One region of the Nocardioides sp. WG-D5 genome, then DNA from elsewhere that is predicted to be linked to it. Evidence: riboswitches for the same ligand, from Rfam matches in the RefSeq annotation. Region 1 holds a riboswitch; each other region holds the start of a gene.
The links. A riboswitch is a leader RNA that binds a small molecule or an ion and turns the genes downstream of it on or off. The one in region 1 is predicted to bind cobalamin.
Positions count from the first base shown of each region.

Region 2: it holds a riboswitch for cobalamin, as region 1 does, so the genes downstream of both, ACWZJV_RS06755 (nitrite reductase) here and ACWZJV_RS05825 (ABC transporter substrate-binding protein) in region 1, are expected to answer to the same signal.
Region 3: it holds a riboswitch for cobalamin, as region 1 does, so the genes downstream of both, ACWZJV_RS06685 (ribonucleotide-diphosphate reductase subunit beta) here and ACWZJV_RS05825 (ABC transporter substrate-binding protein) in region 1, are expected to answer to the same signal.
Region 4: it holds a riboswitch for cobalamin, as region 1 does, so the genes downstream of both, ACWZJV_RS06715 (VWA domain-containing protein) here and ACWZJV_RS05825 (ABC transporter substrate-binding protein) in region 1, are expected to answer to the same signal.

Region 1 covers NZ_CM132928.1:1,195,077-1,200,314, reverse strand. Annotated here, with positions in the region: gene ACWZJV_RS05835 (ABC transporter ATP-binding protein) at 1-333, opposite strand, end outside; gene ACWZJV_RS05830 (FecCD family ABC transporter permease) at 330-1,349, opposite strand; gene ACWZJV_RS05825 (ABC transporter substrate-binding protein) at 1,349-2,356, opposite strand; cobalamin riboswitch at 2,459-2,645, opposite strand; gene ACWZJV_RS05820 (NAD(P)H-dependent oxidoreductase) at 2,656-3,354, opposite strand; gene ACWZJV_RS05815 (sugar ABC transporter ATP-binding protein) at 3,533-5,059, shown strand; gene ACWZJV_RS05810 (ABC transporter permease) at 5,056-5,238, shown strand, end outside.
Region 2 covers NZ_CM132928.1:1,377,790-1,383,027, reverse strand. Annotated here, with positions in the region: gene ACWZJV_RS06765 (tripartite tricarboxylate transporter permease) at 1-1,065, shown strand, start outside; gene ACWZJV_RS06760 (ABC transporter substrate-binding protein) at 1,082-2,248, opposite strand; cobalamin riboswitch at 2,353-2,556, shown strand; partial or broken gene ACWZJV_RS06755 (nitrite reductase) at 2,612-2,803, shown strand; gene ACWZJV_RS06750 (precorrin-8X methylmutase) at 3,491-4,099, shown strand; gene cobJ (precorrin-3B C(17)-methyltransferase) at 4,096-5,238, shown strand, end outside.
Region 3 covers NZ_CM132928.1:1,359,832-1,365,069, reverse strand. Annotated here, with positions in the region: gene ACWZJV_RS06690 (ribonucleotide reductase N-terminal alpha domain-containing protein) at 1-996, opposite strand, end outside; gene ACWZJV_RS06685 (ribonucleotide-diphosphate reductase subunit beta) at 996-2,000, opposite strand; cobalamin riboswitch at 2,122-2,338, opposite strand; gene ACWZJV_RS06680 (CbtB domain-containing protein) at 2,572-2,787, shown strand; gene ACWZJV_RS06675 (CbtA family protein) at 2,787-3,563, shown strand; gene ACWZJV_RS06670 ((2Fe-2S) ferredoxin domain-containing protein) at 3,565-4,236, opposite strand; gene ACWZJV_RS06665 (cobalt-precorrin-6A reductase) at 4,233-4,958, opposite strand; gene ACWZJV_RS06660 (cobyric acid synthase) at 4,955-5,238, opposite strand, start outside.
Region 4 covers NZ_CM132928.1:1,370,001-1,375,238, forward strand. Annotated here, with positions in the region: gene cobO (cob(I)yrinic acid a,c-diamide adenosyltransferase) at 1-371, opposite strand, end outside; gene ACWZJV_RS06715 (VWA domain-containing protein) at 371-2,488, opposite strand; cobalamin riboswitch at 2,513-2,646, opposite strand; gene cbiE (precorrin-6y C5,15-methyltransferase (decarboxylating) subunit CbiE) at 2,715-3,932, shown strand; gene ACWZJV_RS06725 (IS30 family transposase) at 3,984-5,231, shown strand.

The DNA.
Region 1 (5,238 bases):
GGGCGCCCAGGCCGGGCGGTGCGGGATCCGGCCGAGGGCGACGACGTCGCGTACGCGGAGGTCTTGGCTGGTCGCCGGCTCCTGCTCGACGACCGCGAGCCGGCGTGCGAGATGACGCCGGGACATGCCGGCGAGCGGGCTGCCGTCGAGCAGGACCTCTCCGGACGACGGTGGGCGTAGCCCGGCCAGGATCCGGATCAGCGAGGACTTCCCGGACCCGTTGGGCCCGAGCAGCCCGACGGTGGCGCCGTCCTCGACCTGGAGGGACACGTCATCGACGACGAGTCGGCCACGAGGCGCCCAGCTGACCCGGCCGGCCTCGAGCGCGGTCATCGGCGTGCCCTCATCAGCACCAGTGCGAAGGCAGGCACCCCGACCAGCGCGGTCGCCACCCCGACGGGGAGCTCCTCGGGGTCGATCACGGTCCGGGCCGCGGTGTCGACCCAGATCAGGAAGATCGCTCCGAGCAGCGCGGTGGCGGGGAGCAGCAGCCGGTGTCCGACCCCGACGAGCGCTCTGGCGAGATGGGGAAGGACCAGCCCGACGAAGCCGATCGCTCCCGACGTCGAGACGATGACGGCGGTCATCAGCGCCGTCAGCACCAGCAGCGCCGCCCGGATGCGCGCGACGTCGACGCCGAGCGAGGCCGCCGCGTCGTTGCCGAACGCGAACGCGTCCAGCCATCCCGCCCCGAGAACGCAGCAGAGCAGCCCGCCGAGCACGATCACCCCGCACACGAGCACGTCGGTCCAGCTCGCCGAGGAGAGCGACCCGAGCAGCCAGAACAGCACCCCGCGCGTCTGCTCGGCGTCGGCCGCGGTGAACACGATGAACGAGGTGAGTGCCGAGAAGAGCTGGGTCGCGGCGATGCCGGCCAGGATGAGCCGGTCGGTGGTGCCCCCGGCGAGGGAGGCGAGCAGCAGCACGAGCGCGAACGAGGCCAGCGCGCCCACGAAGGCCCCGGTGGAGAGCCCGACCGCGCCCGACCCGATGCCGAGGACGACGATCGAGACCGCTCCGGTGGAGGCGCCCGAGGAGATGCCGAGCACGAACGGGTCGGCGAGCGGGTTGCGCAGCAGCGACTGCAGGATGACCCCGCAGATGGCCAGGCCCGCCCCGCAGATCCCCGCGAGCAACGTACGCGGCAGCCGCAGGTCCCACACGATGCTCTGCTGGAGCAGGGTCAGGTCGGAGGCCCCGAGACCGGCCCGGTCCGCGACGACACCGTAGACGTCGGCGATGCTCAGGTCGGAGGGTCCGACGGTGATGGCGCCCGCGACCGAGGCGACCACCACCAGGGGAGCCAGGGCCAGCAGGACACCGGCGCGAGGGAGTGCGCGGACCGCCATCAGCGGAGGCCGAGAGCGGCCAGCTGGTCGGCGACGTTCTCGACCGCGTAAACGGTGCGGATCGAGGGGTTGAGCTCGGCGCCGGACAGCGTCACGAAACGGTCGTTCTTCACCGCGTCCATCTGCGCGGTGACCGGGTTGTTCTTCAGATAGTCGATCTTGGCGCGGGCGGTCTCGGCGGTCTGGCTCTTGCGGGTCAGGTCGCCCAAGACGATGACGTCAGGGTTGCGCTCGGCGACGGTCTCCCAGTTGATCTGCGGCCACTCGTCGGTCGTGTCGTCGAAGACGTTCTCGATGCCGAGAGCGCGGCCGATGATGCCTGGGCCGCCGCAGCAACCGGCCAGGTAGGGCGACTCGGAGTTGGCGAACCAGTACATCGCGCTCACCTCACCCGCCGGCGCCTTGCTCTCGGCGGCCTCGAGGCGCCGGGACAGGTCGGCGACCAGTTGCTCGCCGCGCTCGGGGACGCCGAAGATCCGCGCCAGCTCGGTGATCTCCTGGTAGATCGTCTCGATCTCGAGGGGGTCGAGACGGGTGCCGTCGTCGTCGCCCTCGTTGTCCTTGAGGCACTCGGCAGGGGAGAGGTAGGAGCCGACACCCAGCCTCTCCAGGTCCTCCGGCGTGGTCACCCCGCCCTCTCCGAGGGTGCTGATGAAGGAGGCGGTGATGAAGTCGGGCTCGGTCTCCAGCACGCGCTCGTAGGAGGGCCAGTTGTCGGCGAGCCGCGGCACGCGCTCGTTGTCCTCGGCGAGCGAGTCGAGCACCGGGTCGGTCCAGACCGCGGTGCCGGCCATCCGGTCGGCGAGGCCGAGCGAGAGCAGGATCTCGGTGGAGCCCTGGTTGAGCGAGACGACCCGCTCGGGTGGTGCATCGAGCGTGATCTCGCGCCCGCAGTTGGTCATCGTGAGTGGGAAGCCGGCGGTCCCGGCGGCCGCCTTCTGCGCGTCGGCGGGCTGATCGGCTCCGCAGCCGGTCAGGGCGGCGCCGAGCACCAGAGCGGTGCTCACGGCGATCGTTCGGGCCAGGGTCGTTCGGATGGTGCGGGACAGGTGCACGTCGGTCCTCGAGCGGGTCGCGGGCTGGTACGCGTCGCCCGTGCTGACCGGCAGCGGTCTGCTGCAGGGCCAGCAGGTCTTCGGACTCGGGATCGACCGGCGCGAGACGCCTTCCCAGGCCCGAGGGCCCAGTGGCACAGTGTCCCGTCCGTCACCCACACCGCTGCGCGTCAGTCCCGGGCTCTCACCGGGTTCCCGTGCCGGGACTACGTCCCGAGCGGCTGGCCCGAAGACCGTAGCAGGCGGGCCCGTCAGCCCTCACGGTGGGCGCGGAGCCCGTCCTCTCCGGGCGCGACCGAGTCGTGGAGCTTGATGGTGTGGTCGTACTGCTCCTCGACCATCGGCCGGTAGGCGATCCGCGGCTCGGTCATCACGCCCTCGAGACGTACGCTCAGATCGGCCTCGATCCGCGCCATCGCCTCGGTGTCGACGGTGTCGGCGTCGGTGATCAGGTGGGGGCGCAGCGGGTCCATCCCGGTGTACCAGAACGTGCCGTGCAGGAGCGGCCACAGGACGTCCTCGATGTGGCCGCTGATCCCGCGCGGGCCCAGGGTCGCGGCCCGATCGCCGGCGGTGACGATGGTCAGCGCGCGCTTGCCGGCCAGGCCGCCCTTGCCGTACTTGAGGGGCTTGCCGGTCTCCGGATCCGGTACGTCGAAGGCGAATCCCGACTCGAAGACCCGGTCGATCCAGCCCTTCAGGATGGCCGGCACCGAATACCACCACAGCGGGAACTGCACGACCAGCAGATCGGCCTCCCGCAGGCGGTCCTGGTGGCGGCGTACGTCGGCCTCGCCCCGCTCCACCAGAAGTGGATTGAAACCTTCTCGATAGAGGTCGATCTCGTCGACGGTCCAGCCGGCCGCGACGAGAGCGTTCCGGCCCGCCTCCTGCAGCCGTCCGTTGAGCGACGACGCGTGCGGATGTGCCCATACCCAGAGTGCGTGCATGGGTCTCTGAACGCGGTCTGACGCGGCAGGATTCCCGCCTGGATGTGGGTGGGCGTCGTGCCGGTCTGACGACAAAGTCCGAACCTCGCTCAAATTAGCGGCCGAAGAGTGTTGACGTATGTGATTGCCATCACTAGCGTAAACCAGGCTTGAAACCTTTCAATTCGAGGAGCTGCCCATGCCGGACACACCCGCCGCACTGGAGCTGCGGGACGTGGCCAAGTCGTTCGGCCCCGTACGCGCCCTCCGGTCTGGAAGCCTCCGGGTCGAGGCCGGATCCATCCACGCGCTCGTGGGGGAGAACGGAGCCGGGAAGTCGACGCTGGTCAAGATCGTCGCCGGGCTCTACCGCCGCGACGCGGGCGACTACCTGCTCGCCGGGGAGCATGTCGACTTCCGCAACACCGCCGAGGCCAAGCAGGCCGGAGTCGCGGTCATCTACCAGGAGCCGACCCTCTTCCCCGACCTCTCGGTCACCGAGAACATCTTCATGGGGCGCCAGCCGACCAACCGCTGGGGCAGGATCGACCGTGCCGCGATGCGCACCGAGGTCGTCGAGCTCTTCGCCCGGCTCGGCGTGCCGATCGAGCCCGACCGCCCGACCGAGGGCCTCTCGATCGCCGACCAGCAGCTGATCGAGATCGCGAAGGCGCTCTCCCTCGACGCCAAGGTCCTGATCATGGACGAGCCGACTGCGGCCCTGTCGGGCAACGAGGTCGAGCGGCTGATGACCGTGGCGCGCACGCTGCGCGACCAGGGCTGCGCCGTCGTCTTCATCTCGCACCGCTTCGACGAGGTGTTCGCGCTGTGCGACACCATCACGGTGATGCGCGACGGCGCCTACATCTCCACCGACCCGATCGCCGCGGTCACCGAGGACCAGATCGTCCAGCGGCTGGTCGGGCGCGAGGTCTCCGACCTCTACCCGAAGCTCGAGGCCACCGTCGGCAAGCCCCTGCTCGAGGTCAGGGGCCTCACCCGCACCGGACTGTTCCAGGACATCAGCCTCACCGTCCGCGAGGGCGAGATCGTCGGCCTGGCCGGCCTCGTCGGCGCCGGACGAAGCGAGGTCGCCCAGGCGATCTTCGGCGTCGACCCCTACGAGAGCGGCGAGGTCATCCTCGACGGGCGGCCGGTGCCGCCGGGCGACCCGCGACGCGCCATCGAGATGGGGCTGGCGTTCGTGCCCGAGGACCGCCGCCAGCACGGCCTCGTGCTGGACGCGCCGATCTCGCGCAACATCACCCTGCCGACGAGCGGCCGGCTCGCCCGCACCGGGCTGATCAGCACCGGCATCGAGAACCGCTCGGCCGCCGACTGGGCCGCCCGGCTCGAGGTCAAGGCCGCGACCCTCGACACCCTGGCAGGCACGCTCTCGGGCGGCAACCAGCAGAAGGTCGTCCTGGCCAAGTGGCTCTCCACCCAGCCGAAGGTGCTGATCATCGACGAGCCCACCCGGGGCATCGACGTCGGCACCAAGTCCGAGGTCCACCGGCTGCTCTCGACGCTCGCGCAGGAGGGTCTCGGGATCCTGATGATCTCCTCCGAGCTCCCCGAGGTGCTCGGGATGGCCGACCGCGTCATCGTGCTCAGCGAGGGCCACCAGACGGCCGAGCTGAGCCGCGAGGAGGCGACCCCCGAGGCCGTCATGCGGGCGGCGACGGCCCACCACTCCACCACTCTGAACGTCAGCGAGGCATCATGACCACCACGCTCGACGCGCCCGCCCCGGCCGCGCCGCAGCCACGCCACCGAGCAGCCGGCCGGCTGACCTGGCTTCTGAAGCAGCGCGAGACCGGCATCGCTGTGGCCTTCGTCGCCCTGCTCGTGGTGACCACGGCGGTGAACCCCAACTTCCTGTTCAGCACCGACGGCTGGCGCGAC
Region 2 (5,238 bases), 180 kb from region 1:
TTCACCACGGTCGGGGCGCTGCTGGGCCGCTCGGTCTCCCGCGGGCTGGCCGCCCTCGGCGTCGGGATGTTCATCGGGCTCATGGGCGTCGACGGCATGTCGGGCCAGATGCGCTTCACCTTCGGCGTACCCGTGCTCAGCGACGGCATCGACGTCGTGGTCGTCGCGGTCGCGCTCTTCGCCGTCGGCGAGGCGCTGTACGTCGGCGCGCAGCTGCGCCGGGGACCGCAGCAGCTCGTCCCGGTCACCCGGGGTTGGCGCACCTGGATGACGCGTGAGGACTGGCGGCGCTCCTGGAAGCCGTGGCTGCGCGGCACCGCGATCGGCTTCCCGATCGGCACCCTGCCGGCCGGTGGCGCCGAGGTCGGCACGTTCCTGTCGTACTCCGCCGAGCGCAAGCTCGCTCGGGGGAAGGCGAAGGAGGAGTTCGGCCACGGTGCCATCGAGGGCGTCGCCGGGCCCGAGGCGGCGAACAACGCCTCGGCGGCCGGTGTGCTCGTGCCGCTGCTGACCCTCGGCATCCCGACCTCGGCCACGGCCGCGGTGATCCTGGTGGCGCTGCAGCACTACAACATCCAGCCCGGGCCGCTGCTGTTCAAGGACCACGGCGACCTGGTCTGGCCGCTGGTGGCGAGCCTCTACATCGGCAACGTGCTGCTGCTGGTGCTCAACCTCCCGCTGGTCGGGCTGTGGGTGAAGGTCCTCCAGATCCCGCGGCACTATCTCTACGCCGGCATCCTGCTGTTCGCGGCCCTGGGCGCCTTCGCGGTGCACTTCAGCCCGCAGGACGTCATCGTGCTCCTCGTGCTCGGCATCCTGGGCTTCTTCATGCGCCGCTACGGCTACCCGGTGGCGCCGATGGTGGTCGGGCTGATCCTCGGGCCGATCTTCGAGCGGCAGCTGCGCTCGGCCCTGCAGATCGCCCAGGGGGACTGGCTGACGCTGGTGCAGTCGCCGTTCGCGATCGTCGTCTACGTCGCGCTGCTGCTCGCGCTCGCCGGGTCGATCGTGCTCCGCCGCAAGGAGGAGGACCTGGAGCACGAGCTGATCGAGGCCGATCGCTGAGGTGCAGCAGATCGCCTCAGCTTCCGGCTGGGGCGATCTTCTGCAGCACGACGTTGCGGGGGCCGTCGGCGGTGCCCTTGACCACACGCAGGAAGTAGGGCTGGTCGGGGTTGTGGTTGGGGTCGAAGGTCCAGTTCCCCCGGGGACTGACGATCGTGCCGACGGATCCCAGGGAGTCCGCGATCTCGTTGCGGTTGACGTCGTCGGAGAGCTCGAGCGCCTTGTCGAGCGCGGCCGCGGCGTCGTAGGCCTGCACCGAGTAGGCCGTCGGGGTGGCGTCGTACTTCTCGCGGTAGTCCTTCACGAAGGCGGCGTTCGTCAGCGAGTCCATCGCGTCGCTGTAGTGCAGCACCGTCCGCACCCCGGTCGCGTCGCCGCCCAGGGTGGACAGCACGTCGCCCTCGGTGAGGAAGCCGGGACCGTAGAGCGGGGTGCTCCGGGCCAGGCCGGAGTCGCGGTACTGCTTCACGAACGCCTCGGCCTCCTTCCCGGCGTAGGCGGCATAGATCGCGTCCGCGCCCGACTTCTTCACCTTGGCGAAGAGGCTCGACCAGTCCTCGGTCGCGTCGGCCGGCGTGTAGCCCTGTCCCGCGATGCCGCCGCCCTCGGCCTCCAAGGCGATCATGAAGCCGTCGGAGGACTCGTGGCCGGCGGCGTCGTCGGAGGCGATGACGTACGCCGCGCCCCGCTCGGTCTCCTGCGCGACCGCCTCCCCGAGCGCGCCGCCCAGGTCTGCGTTGGCCACGGACGTACGCCACAGGTAGTCGGAGCCGTCGGCGAACTGGTCGGCCCCGGCGCCGGTGACGATCAGCGGTGTCTCGCTGCCCTCCGCGACGTCCTTCGCCGCGAGCGCCGTCTCCGAGCCCACCAGCCCGACGACCGCCTGGACCTCCTCGTCCTCGATCAGCCTGGTCACCGCGGCGACCCCGGTCTTCACCCGCTCGCCCTCGTCGGCCTCGATGACGTCGACCAGCCGGCCACCGAGCTTGCCGCCGTGCTGGTCGAGGTAGAGGTGGAAGCCGCGGGACATGTCGGTGCCGATCGACTTGTGGGCGCCGGAGGTGGGGACCACGAGACCGATCGCGACCTTCGACTCCGACGTCGTGGCGCATGCGGCGAGACCGAGCGCCAGCGCGGAGACGGGCGCGAGAACGAACAGCTTCCGACGAGCCGATCCGGTCACGGGGGACTCCATCTGTGCGAAGTCGAGTGGAAGGTTCCGAGTAGCCGAACACTGGCACAGACCACCGCCGCAGGGCGAGCAATTCGGCGCCGTGTCCGCAAGTGGGTAGTCTCGCCCTGCCAGTCGTACTCCATGCCTGATGGGGTCAGGGAACCCGGTGAGAGTCCGGGACTGACGCGCAGCGGTGAGGATGACGGGCGGTACACGCACCTCCTCCGGGAGGGGCAGCCACTGGAGCCTGGCTCCGGGAAGGCGTCCCGCACCGATCGATTCCGAGTCCGAAGACCTGCTGGCTCTGGCGGCGCCCGCCGCCAGGTCACCACGTGCCCCGCGGAAGGGCACCTGACCAGAGCAGGTGTGGCGATGTCCCGAGTCCGATCCGACCGGTGCCCAGGAGTCGGCCGTCCGTGGCCGGCCGACGACGGCCTGCTGGTGCGGCTGCGCCTGATCGGCGGCTCCGTCTCGTCGGCCTCGCTGCTCTCCTTGGTCTCCGTCGCCGAGACCTACGGCGACGGCCGTGTCTACCTCACCGGCCGTGCCAACCTGCAGGTACGCGGCCTGCCCGCCGTCGACGGTGCGCTGCCCAGCGAGGTGCTCACCGCGCTGAAGGCGACCGGTCTGGTGCCGGCGCAGACCCACGAGCTCGTACGCAACGTGATGGTCTCCCCGCAGACCGGGCTCGCCGGCGGCCGGGCCGACCTGCGTGGCGTGGCCGCCTCGCTGGACCGGCTGCTGTGCGCCTCGCCCCGGCTGGCGGCGCTGCCCGGGCGGTTCCTCTTCGTGCTCGACGACGGTCGCGGCGACCTGGTCGCGCGGGAGTGCGACCTCGGTCTGGTGGCGCTCTCGGACGCTGAGGGTCAGCTGCGGGTCGGCGACTCGTGGGGACCGGTCGTGCCGCTCGCCGAGGCCGCCTCCCGGCTGGTCGCGCTCGCCTCGCGCTTCCTGGACGTACGCGGCGAGGGGCCGTCGGCTGCCTGGCACGTCTCCGAGCTCGGCGGCCCGCTCGTCGAGCCGGTCGAGGCCGACGACCGGGTGCCGGCGCCGGCCGCGGAGCTGGCGTTCGGCGAGGTGCCCGGGGGCGAGCATGTCGCCGCCACCGACGGAGCCCTGGACCGGGCTGCCGTCGAGGCGCTGGTGGAGCGGGCGCCGGCGGTCGTGGTGACGCCGTGGCGCGGCGTACTCGTGCCGGCGCCGCAGGTGCGCCCGACCCGGCGCTACGACTACATCGACCAGGGGCCGGCGATCTATGTCGACTCCTTCGCGACCATCCGGCGCGAGGCCGACCTCTCCGCGGTGCCCGCCGACGCCGAGCGGCTCGCGGTGCGGATGATCCACGGCAGCGGACAGGTCGACCTCGCCTCCGACCTGGTCATCCACCCCGGTCTGGTGAAGGCCGCGCGTGGTGCGCTCGAGGCCGGGGCGCCGATCCTGTGCGACGCGACGATGGTCGCCACCGGGGTCACCCGCAGCCGGCTGCCGCGCGACAACGAGGTGCTCTGCATGCTCGGCCACGACCGCGTCCCGGCGCTGGCCCGGGCCTGGGGGACGACCCGCACCGCGGCCGCGCTGTCGCTGTGGGAGCCCTACCTCGAGGGCGCCGTGGTCGCCATCGGCAACGCTCCGACGGCGCTCTTCCACCTGCTCGAGACGATCCTCGACGGCGGTCCGCGGCCGGCCGCGATCGTCGGCTGCCCGGTCGGCTTCATCGGCGCCGCCGAGTCCAAGGAGGCGCTCGCCTCCTTCGCCGACGACCACGGGATCGACATCCCCTACGTCACCGTCCGTGGTCGCCGTGGCGGCTCTGCGATGACCTCGTCCGCACTCAACGCACTCGCCCAGGAGCAGGAATGAGCAGCACTCAGCAGGCTCTGGGACGGTTCACCGTCGTCGGCATCGGCCCGGGCGATCCCGAGCTGATCACCCTCAAGGCCGCCCGGCTGATCGGCGCGGCACCGGTGATCGCCTACCACGCCGGGGTGCGCAAGCAGTCCCACGCCCGCCGGATCGCCTCCTCGCTGATCCCGGCCGACGCGGTCGAGGAGGAGCTGCGCTACCCGGTCACCACCGGCACCACCTCGCACCCGGGTGGCTACGTCGGGGCGATGGCCGAGTTCTACGAGTCCTGCGCGGTCCGGCTCTCCGCCCACCTCGACGCCGGCCGTGACGTGGTCCTGCTCGCCGAGGGCGACCCGCTCTTCTACGGCTCCTCGATGTATCTCCACGACCGGTTCAAGGAGGTCTACGAGACCTCCGTCGTGCCGGGCGTCCCGGCCTTCGCGGCCGCGACCGCCGCCGTCTCGACGCCGCTGGTGCGCCAGACCGACGTCCTCACCGTGCTGCCCGGGACCCTGCCCGAGCCCGAGCTCGCCCGGCGTCTCGCCGACACCGAGGCCGCGATCATCATGAAGCTCGGCCGGACCTTCCCGGCGGTCCGCTCCGCGCTGGCCGCGGCCGGCCGGCTCGAGGGTGCCTGGTACGTCGAGCGTGCCTCGCAGCCCGAGGAGCGCTGGCTGCCGGTGGCCGATGTGGACCCGTCCTCGGTGCCCTACTTCTCGCTGATCGTGGTGCCCGGGGACACGGCGCCTGTTTCGGCCGCGGCAGGCCGTCTGCGGCAGTCTGCGGCGGAGGAGTCTTCGGCGGCCGAGCCCGTCGATGCGTCCGAGACGTCCGAGGCCCCCGAGGCCGGGGAGGTGCTCGTCGTCGGGTTGGGGCCGGGGCCGGACGGGTGGCTGACGCCCGAGGTGAGCGCGGCGCTGGCCGAGGTCGGCCACGTCGTCGGCTATGCGCCGTACGTCAACCGGGTGCCGCAGCGTGAGGGGCTGCGGCGGCACGCGTCGGGCAACACCGTCGAGGTCGACCGAGCCCGCCACGCCCTGGACCTGGCGCTCGCGGGCGAGCGGGTCGCCGTCGTCTCCGGCGGCGACGCCGGTGTCTTCGGGATGGCCTCCGCCGTGTTCGAGGCGGCCTCTGACCCGGCCTATGCCGGCGTA
Region 3 (5,238 bases), 160 kb from region 1:
CTCCAGACCGCGGATGGTACGCGCCTTGCGCAGGAACGCCTCGGCGACCGCGTCCAGGAAGACGGTCGCGACGTACGCGGTGTCCTGGTCCTTCCACTCGTCGTAGGTCGACAGGTTCAGCGAGGAGAGCACGCAGGTGTAGGAGTGGTCCTCGTCGCTGAAGAGGGTGATCTCCGAGCACAGGTTGGAGGCCTTGTTGGCCAGGCCGTTGGCCTGGTAGGACTCGGTCTGCGCCGCGTTGACGGTGTCGACCTTCCAGATGTAGCCCTTGCCCAGCACGACCCGGATCTTCAGCACCCGCTGGTAGCGCTCCAGCGCGTCCTTGTCGCCGGCGAGCATCCGGTCGATGAAGGCCTGGCTGAAGATCCAGCCGACGTTCTTGTTGGCCGGCTCGCGGAAGATCAGGTCGGCGAGCTCGTAGAAGTCCGGGTGGTCCACGGGCAGGTAGCCCGCCCAGGAGCCGCGGCGGGTGGCGCCCTGGCTGATCTGGTTGGTCATCTCCACGAAGTTGCAGAAGACCGGGACCACGCCGTTGGCCTTGCCGTTGTCGCTGAACTTCGCGCCGCGCGGCCGGACGTCACCGAGGTACGCCGAGGTGCCGAACCCGTTCTGGGACAGGATCGCGGCCTCCTTGAGGGTCTCGTAGAAGCCCCAGACCGAGTCCTCGACGTAGGACCCCTCGCACGAGACCGGCAGGCCGCGGTCGGTGCCGAGGTTGGACAGCACCGGCGTCGAGGGGGAGAGCCAGCCGTTCCAGATCGCCTCGAAGAACGGCTCCGTCCAGGAGACGCCGTCCTCGCGGGGGTACATCTCGTCGGCCAGCCCGCCGGCGGTGGCCGCGATGGTCTCGTAGCGCTCGCGGACGCTCTGGTCCGCGACGGTGTACTTGGCCTTGAACATCGCGTAGCCCGCGGTGGTCATGAAGGCAGGCACGGTGCCCTCGTCCTGCAGTGCCTTGCGCTCGGCGGAGAGCGCCTCCCAGCTGGTGCTGCTCATCAGAACTCGAACTCCGTCTCGCCGATGTTGCGGTTGTATTCGTTGCCGGTGACCTGGAAGAAGTCGTGGAACTGGGTGCCGTTGATGCCGGCGTAGAACCACTCGGCGACCGGGTTGGTCTCGACCCCGAACAGCGGCTCCATCCGCATGTTCTCCAGGGTCATGTCGATGCGGGAGCGCACGAAGGCCTCCAGATCGGCCTGCTCGATGCCGGTGATCGGCCCGTGGGCGAAGAGCATCTCCACGATCCGGGCCTCGTGGGCGTAGAGGTGCTCGGCGACGCCGCGGACGCGGGCGAAGAGGTCGTCGCGCTCGGCCTCGAACTTGTCGGCCGGGACGGTCGCGGCGTACTCGTCCAGCGTCGTGTTGAACAGCCAGGCACCGCCGGTGGCGTGCAGGTTCTCGTCGCGGGCGGAGAAGTTGATGCCGCTGATCACGTTCTGCAGCAGGTTCTTGCCACCGGACTGGAAGTGCTTGAGGAAGGCGAAGTTGGAGTAGAGGACGCAGTTCTCCATCAGCGTGAAGACGCTCAGCGCGTAGAGCAGGTCCTCGTCGGCGATGGCGTCCCACACGAAGGCGATCCGCTCGGCCAGCACCGGGTCGTTCTTGTAGGAGTCGTAGAACTCCTCGGTGTCGATCATCAGCGTCTTGTTGAGCTTCGCGTAGAACGGCGCGTGCATGTTCAGCTCGGCGAAGGAGAAGGCGTTGGTCATCATCTGGATCTCGGGCCGCGGGAACGCGTGGAAGAGCCGGTCGCCCCACACCTCGCCGCCGAGGATCAGCTCGTAGATGGTGAACAGCTTCAGCGTCGTCTTGACCGCAGCCTGCTCGGCGTCGGTCATGTTGACCAGGAAGTCCTGCTTGTCGTTCTCGACCGGGATCTCCTCGGCGGTCCAGAAGATGCTCCGCTGCTTCTTGGCCAGGTCCTCGGCCATCGGATAGTCGAAGACGTACGCCGACTTCTCGGTGCGGATCGGTAGACCCTCGGTGTCGATCAAGCCCATACCCCCCTTGTTCAGGCGGGCCCCGCGGCCCGCTGGATGTCTCGTGCATCCGTGCCGGGGCAGGAGAGGACGGCGTCGTACGCGCTCGATCCCCTGACCTTCCCTCGAGGTCGCGGACCCCACCATGAGGTGGGCACTGGCAGGTCTTCGGACTCGTGGGCGTCTCGTGCTCGGTCCTAGTGGCCGTCGCTTCCCAGGAGCCGGCTTGCTCCCAGTGCTTCGTGACGGCGGTCGTTCCCACTCACCGCTGCGGGGCAGTCCCGGACTCGCACCGGGTTCCCTCTTGCCTCTCCCGCCTCGTCGCCGAGGTGGGAGAACCAGCTGCGGGCACCACTATATGCGGGAATTACACCAATGCAACTTCCTAGATCTTGTGTTTCGCCGACTCCATGGAACGCTGTGGGTGCGGCCAGCGTCCCGACGTGGCATGATGCCGCCAACGGACATGAGGAAGCCGGTGGAACTCCGGCACAGTCGCGCTACTGTGACACCGCCTCGCGGCGGTGGAGTCAGACCCGAATGTCCGTCCAACCCCAACGAACAGGGACGCAGGTATCCCTGAGGAGGACATATGTCGCAGCACGCTGTGGCGCCGGTCGCCGGCGCAGATCTGCCCACCATCCCGCTCCGTGAGCTCGCCCCCTGGGCGCTCTTCTTCGGTCTGCTCGGTCTCCTGGCGCTCTTCTTCATCAGCGCCGACCAGGGCGCCGTCTCGATCCCGTCGGGCACCCTGATCCACGAGTGGGTCCACGACGGTCGTCACCTGCTCGGCTACCCCTGCCACTGATGAGCCCGCGTGCCTTTCTCGTACGCGGCCTCCTAGCCGGCCTCCTCGCCGGAGTCGCCACCTTCCTGGTGGCGTACGCCGTCGGTGAGCCGCAGGTCGGTGCTGCCATCGCGCTGGAGGAGGCCGGCGGCGACGGACACTCGCACTCGCATGCCGCCGAAGGTGCTGAGGGCGAGGAGGAGGCCGCCGAGGTCTCCCGCACCAACCAGAGCACCTGGGGGCTGCTGACCGGCACCCTCGCGGTCGGCGTCGCGCTCGGCGGCATCGTCGGGCTGGTCGCCGCGGCAACGCTGGGTCGTCTGGGACGGCTCACGCCGGGCCAGTCGACGGCGCTGGTCACCCTGATCGGGTTCGTCGCGGTCGCACTCGTGCCGTTCCTCAAATACCCGGCGACCCCGCCGGCGGTCGGCAGCGGCGACACCATCGGCGTACGCACCGCGGTCTACTTCGCCTTCCAGGCCCTCTCGGTCGTGGCGGCGGTGGTCGTGACGTACGCCGCGGTGCGGCTGCGCGGGCGGTTCGGCACCTACCTCGCCGTCGTCGGCGCGACCGCGGCCTACCTGGCCGTGATGGTCGTCGCCGGAGAGCTGTTCACGACGGTCAACGAGGTCGGGGACTTCCCGGCCGACACGCTGTGGTTCTTCCGCCGGGCCTCGCTGATCACGCTCGCCACGATGTGGGGCGTGCTCGGAGTGGCACTGACCGGACTGGTCATTCGTCTGTACGCGGCAGAGCGCGCTGTCGCGGAACGCAAGGCCCTGGCCGCCAGCCTGTGAGCTAGCGGGGGAGGCGGTAGGCCTCCACGGGACGGCCGCCGTCCAGGTGATCGCGCACGATCACCCGGGCGGCGGCCGCTTCCACGTTGCCGTACCAGACGTCGTCGGGCTGCACGCTGAGCACCGGCGCCTGGTTGCACGGGAACTGGCAGCCGGTGTGGGTGATCAGCAGGTCGTCGTCGCCGAGACCGGCCTCCATCGCGCCCAGGACGACCGCCCTGGCCACCTCCTCGGAGCCCTTCGCGGTGCAGCGCGGGCCGCGGCAGATCAGCACCTGACGTACGTGGCCGGGGACCCGCTCCCAGGCGGGGGAGGTGAGCCCGGGCTCGGTGCCGGTGATCGGTCTGGTCTCGGCCAGCACCTCGGCGAGCTCGTCACGCGTGGTCGCCAGAGCGGTCGCCACCTGGATCGTGGGAGGCTCGCCCGCGCGCTCGCGCCACCAGTGGGCCGCGATCCGGCGCAGCCAGGAGTGGCCCGGGGCGAGCGGGCCGAGGCTGACCCCGGCCAGGGTGATCGTCTCCGCACCGGCGTCGGCGAGCCGGGTCAGCTCTGCGGAGAGGGACGGGCCGCCCATCTGCAGGAAGGCGAGGCTCGCGTCGAGCTCGCCGGCCCAACCGAGCAGGTCCTGGCGGCGGTCGACGTCGGTCACCGACATCCCGACGACCACCCTCATCCGAGGCTCCGGACCCAGGCGACCGCCTCGGCGACGTCGTCGACGGTGCGGACGCCGTCGGCGGCGGTGGGTCGGCGTACGACCACGACGGGCACGCCGAGCTCGGCGGCCGCGGCCATCTTCGGCCAGGTGAAGGTGCCGCCGGAGTCCTTGGTGATGAGCACGTCGGTGCGGTGCTCATGCATCAGCGCGAGCTCGCCCTCGATCTCGTAGGGGCCACGGCTGGTCAGCAGCGTCCAGGGCTCGGGCAGGTCGAGGTCGGGCGGGTCGACCACGCGGGCCAGAGCCTCGTGGCCCGCGAGCGCCGGGACGAACCGGGCCAGCTCCTGGCGTCCGACGGTGATGAAGGGACGCCTCCCGAGACCGGAGGCGAGCGCGGCGGCCTCGTCGTGGGTGTCGACGTAGGTCCAGGACGGGTCCGCCGGCCAGCCCGGCCGCTCCAGCCGGAGCAGCGGATGCCCGGTCTGCGCGCAGGCCGTGGCCGCGTTGGCCGAGATGCCGCGCGCGAACGGGTGCGTCGCGTCGACGACGGCGTCGAAGTGGTCGAGAGCCCCCCTCAAGCCCTCGACCCCTCCGAAGCCGCCGATCCGCACCGCCCCCACCGGCAGCCGCGGCCGAGCCACCCGGCCCGCCAACGAGGAGGTGACCGCCACCCCCTCCTCGACCAGCCGTGCCGCCAGGTCCCGAGCCTCCCCGGTCCCGCCCAGGATCAGCAGCCTCATCGGATACCCCCGCTGGTCGAGCCGCCCCCGCTGGTCGAGCCGCCGGAGCCGTTAGGCGGAGGCGTGTCGAGACCAACACAGTCCTCTGTCGACCTCGAGGGGACTGTGTTGGTCTCGACACGACGTCGTTCGTCCCTCACGACGTCGGCTCGACCGACGGGGGAGACGGCGAGGTCGAGCAGGGCGTCGACGTCGAGGTGCTCCTCGACGAGGTCGGCGATCAGGTCCAGGCGGCGTTCACGGGCCGCCGTGAAGGAGACCGAGGACGGTTCGCGACCCA
Region 4 (5,238 bases), 170 kb from region 1:
AGGCACCGCTTGATCTCGGCCCAGCCCTCGGCGGCGGCCGCGGCGTGGTCCTCGGCGTCCCCCTGCTTGCGGCTCCAGGACCAGCCGGAGCCCATCTTGTGCCAGTCGACCGGTCCGCCCTCGCCGGTCTCCTCGTGCAGCTTGCCGAGGCGCTCGAGCACGGTCTGCTCGCCGATGCGCCACTTGGCCGACTTGACGAACTGGAAGACCCCGATCCGCCAGCCCTGGTTCCACCCGCGCAGCGCGAGGCCGAACGCGGCGGTCGACTTCCCCTTGCCGGGACCGGTGTGGACCATCACCAGCGGCCGGTTGCGGCGCTGGCGGGTGGTGAGCCCGTCGTCGGGTACGTTCAGCGGCTGTCCCTTCGGCATCAGGCAGCGCCCCTTCCCATGGTCGATCCGGTGAACCCGTGGACGGCCGACGTCAGAGCCTCGGCGCTCACCTCGGCGACGGGGACGTGCTCGGCGCCCAGGTGCTCGGCCAGCTGACGCGCCAGCCCGAGCCGCATCGGTCCGCTCTCGGAGTCGATGACGACGGTGGTGACGCCCAGGCCGGCGACGTACGCGGCGGCCTGCTGCGAGCGGCGGACGGCGTCCTTGCCGTGGGTCTGCGCAGTCTTTCGGGACGAGTTGGCGCGACCGTCGGTGACGACCACCAGCAGCGGCCGCAGATCGGGGTCACGCAGGTGCTCGCGCTGCAGCACGCGGGCGGCCTCGAGGAGACCTTCGGCCAGCGGCGTACGTCCTCCGGCGGGCACCTCGTCGAGACGGGCGGCTGCGAGGTCGACCGACCCGGTCGGCGGCAGCACCAGCTCGGCGCCCTCGCCGCGGAAGGTGATCATCCCGACCTTGTCGCGGCGCCGGTAGGCGTCGAGGAGCAGCGAGAGGACCGCAGCCTTCACCTGCGCCATCCGCTTGCGCGCGGCCATGGACCCGGACGCGTCCACGCAGAAGAGCACCAGGTTGGCCTCGCGACCCTCACGGACCGCGGTGCGGAGGTCCTCGATCCGCAGCTCGACCTTCGCGGACGTACGTTGGCGGGCGGCCTGCTTGCCCGCGGCCGCCTTGAGCGTCTCGACGAGGTGGAGCGAGCCGCGGACGCTGGTGTTCGCGCCGATCCGGCGGCCGCTGCTGCCGATCGCCTTGCTCCGGCCGCCGGTGCGGCCGGTGCCCAGGCCGGTGACGGTCAGGAGGCGGGGGCGGTAGGCCGGGGCGGCGGCGGTGACGGACTCGCCTGCGACGCCGGAAGGAGATTGGGCCTGGTCGGGTGCGTCATCGGCTGTGTTGGTCTCGACACCGCTCGCTTCGCTCGCGGGCTCGACCGACGGGGGTTCCGCGTCGGTCGAACCGTCCTCCGCGTCGGTCGAGCCGCCGGAGCCGCTAGGCGGAGGCGTGTCGAGACCAACAGAGTCTTCGCTGTCCGAGCCATCCGAAGGCCCACCCTCCGGGGGCTCCGGCGGCAGCTCCTCGTCGCCGAGGATGCGGTCGAGCAGGTCCTCGTCGAGCCCCGGAGCGTCGAAGGGGTTGCGACGGCGGCGGTGCGGAAGGGCCAGGAGTGCGGCCCGGCGGATGTCTTCGCGGGTGACCTCGGAGCGCCCGGCCCAGGCCGCGTGGGCGACCGCGGTGCGGGCGGTGACGATGTCGGCGCGCAGCCCGTCGACCTCGAAGGCCGCGCAGACCTCGGCGATCTTGAGCAGCCCCGGTGCGGTGAGCCGGACCTTCCCGACCAGCGCACGGGCGGCGGAGACCCGGGCGGTCAGGTCACGCTCGGCGGCCACATAGCGCTCGACGAACGCGGGAGCGTCCAGGTCGAAGGCCATCCGGCGGCGTACGACCTCCGCCCGGAGGGCGGGATCGCGAGGAGCGGCGACCTCGACGGTGAGCCCGAAGCGGTCCAGCAGCTGCGGGCGCAGCTCACCCTCCTCGGGGTTCATGGTGCCGATCAGCACGAACCGGGCGGCGTGCTCGACCGAGACCCCGTCGCGCTCGACCGAGACCCGGCCCATCGCGGCCGCGTCCAGGAGCAGGTCGACCAGGTGGTCGTGGAGCAGGTTGACCTCGTCGACGTAGAGCAGGCCGCGGTGGGCCCGGGCGAGCAGCCCCGGCTCGAACTCGACCGCACCGCGCGACAGCGCGCTCTCCAGATGGAGGGAGCCGACGACCCGGTCCTCGGTGGCACCGACCGGGAGCTCGACCAGCCGCACCGGCCGGCTCTCCACGACCGCGGCAGACCCGAACGGCCCGTCCGGCGACTCCGCGGACGGGTCGGCGGGATCGATCGAGAACCGGTCCCCCGCATAGACCGAGATCGAGGGCAGCACGGCCGCCAGGCCGCGTACGGCCGTCGACTTCGCGGTCCCCTTCTCGCCACGGACCAGGACCCCGCCGATCTCCGGGGAGATCGTGGTGAGCACGAGCGCGAGGCCCATGTCGTCGAGGTCGTCCGCCTGACAGCCGAGGACGGCAGAAAATGGATAGTGCACCGGCATGAGAGGCTCCCGCTCCCTATCGCGTTGGATGGATGGACGCGGGGCCGGTCTTCGGACTTGCCGAGTCCCCCGTGTGGGGCTCGGTTCACCGCAGCGGGCCTGTGCCGGAATCTCACCGGCTTCCCAGATTCTCCCGTCCCACCGTCCTCACCAGCTCTCCTCTCGAGCCGATGACTGGGCAGTCGGGGCACCTCGCGCCTGTGCGGTCACTGTAGCGTCTGGCCTCATGATCGTCGTGGTGGGCATCGGTGCCGGGGGTTGGGACGAGATCCCCGTACGTCACCAGCAGCTGATCCAGGACGCCGCGACCCTCCTCGGCGGCAAGCGTCATCTCGACCTCGTCCCCGACGTCCCCGGCCAGCGGCGCGAGCCCTGGCCCTCGCCGCTGCGCGAGGGGCTCCCGGCCCTGCTCGAGTCGCTGCCGGCGGACGTCCCCGTGGTCGCGCTGGCCTCGGGCGACCCGCTGGTCTCCGGCATCGGCACGACCCTGATCGACCTGCTCGGAGCAGCGAACGTACGCATCGAGCCGACCGTCTCCTCCGTCGCCCTCGCCCGCGCCCGGATGGGCTGGCCGGCCGAGTCGTGCGTGGCCGTGAGTCTGGTCGGCCGCGACGCGTCGCTGGTCGCCCGTGAGCTCGCCCCCGGCCGCCGGATCCTGGCCCTCTCCTCCGACGGGTCGACCCCGGCCGATCTCGCGAACCTGCTGGTCACGAGCGGGTTCGGCGCGTCGACGATGACCGTCCTGGGCGAGCTTGGCGCCGAGACCGAGAGCGCACGAACGGGGACGGCCTCGACCTGGGCGGGCGAGTCACCGCGGCTCAACATCGTCGCGATCGAGTGCGTCGGCGCGCCCTCTCTCGGCTGGGCTGCGGGCCTGCCGGACGACGTCTTCGAGAACGACGGCCAGCTGACCAAGCGCGATCTGCGCGCCTCGGCCCTGGCCCGACTGGCACCCACTCCGGGGGCGCACCTGTGGGACGTCGGCGCCGGCGCCGGCTCGGTCGGGATCGAGTGGATGCGGGCCCACCCCTCCTGCACCACGACGGCCATCGAGGCCAGCCCCGAGCGGGCCGCCAGGATCGCCCGCAACGCGGCCCGCCTCGGCGTACCCGGCCTCGCCGTCGTCGAGGGCCGCGCCCCCGACGCCCTGGCCGGCCTCCGCTCCCCCGACGCGATCTTCATCGGCGGCGGCGCGACCCGCCCCGGCGTCCTCGACACCTGCCTCGCCGCCCTCCGCCCCGGCGGTCGTCTCGTCGTCCACGGCGTCACGCTGGAGACCGAGCAGCTCCTGGCGCGACAGCATGCCGAGCTGGGCGGCGAGCTGACCCGGATCTCCGTGGAGTCCGTCGACACGATCGGCACCTTCCGCGGCTGGGCGCCCCAGCGCACGGTGGTGCAGTGGGCCTACAGCGCGCGCCCTTTACTAGACGATGACACCTTGTGAAGGCGGTGGACTCAACCGGTCGAAGCAACGCTGAGTTGAAGGAGCGTTGTGATGCCGACGGGGAAGCCCTTTTCACAGGAGTGTCGTTCTCGAGTCGTGGATCTGATCTGTGCGGGTATGTCGGCACGGCGGGCTGCTGATGTGGTCGGCGTGGCGAAACCGACCGCGGTGCTGTGGTGGCATCAGGCTTGCCCAGTGCCGATTCCACTTGAGCAGGGTGCGTTACGGGGTGGGCTGGGCACAGTGCTACAGAGTGACCCGAGTGTCCCCGGTACCGACCGTGCAGGCCGTCAGCGTCGTTGTTTGACCGCCCAGGATCGTGCGGTGATCGCTGCAGGACTGGCTGATCGGTGGTCGCAGGCCAAGATCGCTGCGGTGATCGGGCGGGATAGGTCGGTGGTGTGCCGCGAGGTCGCCCGCAACACCGGCCACGATGGTGTCTATCGCGGTGAGGTGGCTCATCGGGCAGCCCACCAGCGCCGCCGGCGTCCCAAGGAGTTCAAGCTGGCCGCGAACCCACGACTGTCTCGGCTGATCGAGACCTGGATGGACCAGGGCTGGTCACCCGGGTTGATCGCGGCGGTGCTGCGCACCGATCACCCCGGTGCCGATCCGGCTGCGAGGATGGGACGGGTGAGTCACGAGACGATCTACCGGGCCCTCTATGTTCAAACCCGCGGTCAGCTCCGAGCCGATCTACATCGATGCCTCTCTACTCGGCGCAAGGCCCGCAAACCTCGTGGCCGTTCCAGCCATGACCCCAGCAAGAACGCCTATGCCGAGGCATTCAAGATCAGTCAACGACCTGCCGAGGTCGCTGACCGAGCCGTTCCGGGGCGCTGGGAGGGCGACTTGATCCTCGGGAGCGGGAACGGCTCAGCGATCGGCACCTTGGTCGAACGCACCACCCGGTTCGTGATCCTGCTCCACCTGCCCGGTCGCCACGACGCCGAGACCGTTGCTGAAGCGATGATCCGCGAGATGGGCACGCTGCCCGATCACCTACGACGCTCGATCACCTGGGACCGTGGCCTTGAACTTGCCCGCTACCAGCACATCCAGGTCGAGCTCGGCACCACCATCTACTTCGCCGATCCACACTCCCCCTGGCAGCGAGGATCCAACGAGAACACCAACCGGCTCCTCAGACACTGGTTCGAGAAGAGCAGCGACCTCTCACGCCACACTCCCCAAGACCTCCAACGCATCGCCGACACCCTCAACCAACGCCCACGCCCTACCCTTGACCTACAGACGCCGGCCCAACGGCTGGCCCAGCTGCTGAACCCAGCAGCCTGACCAACCG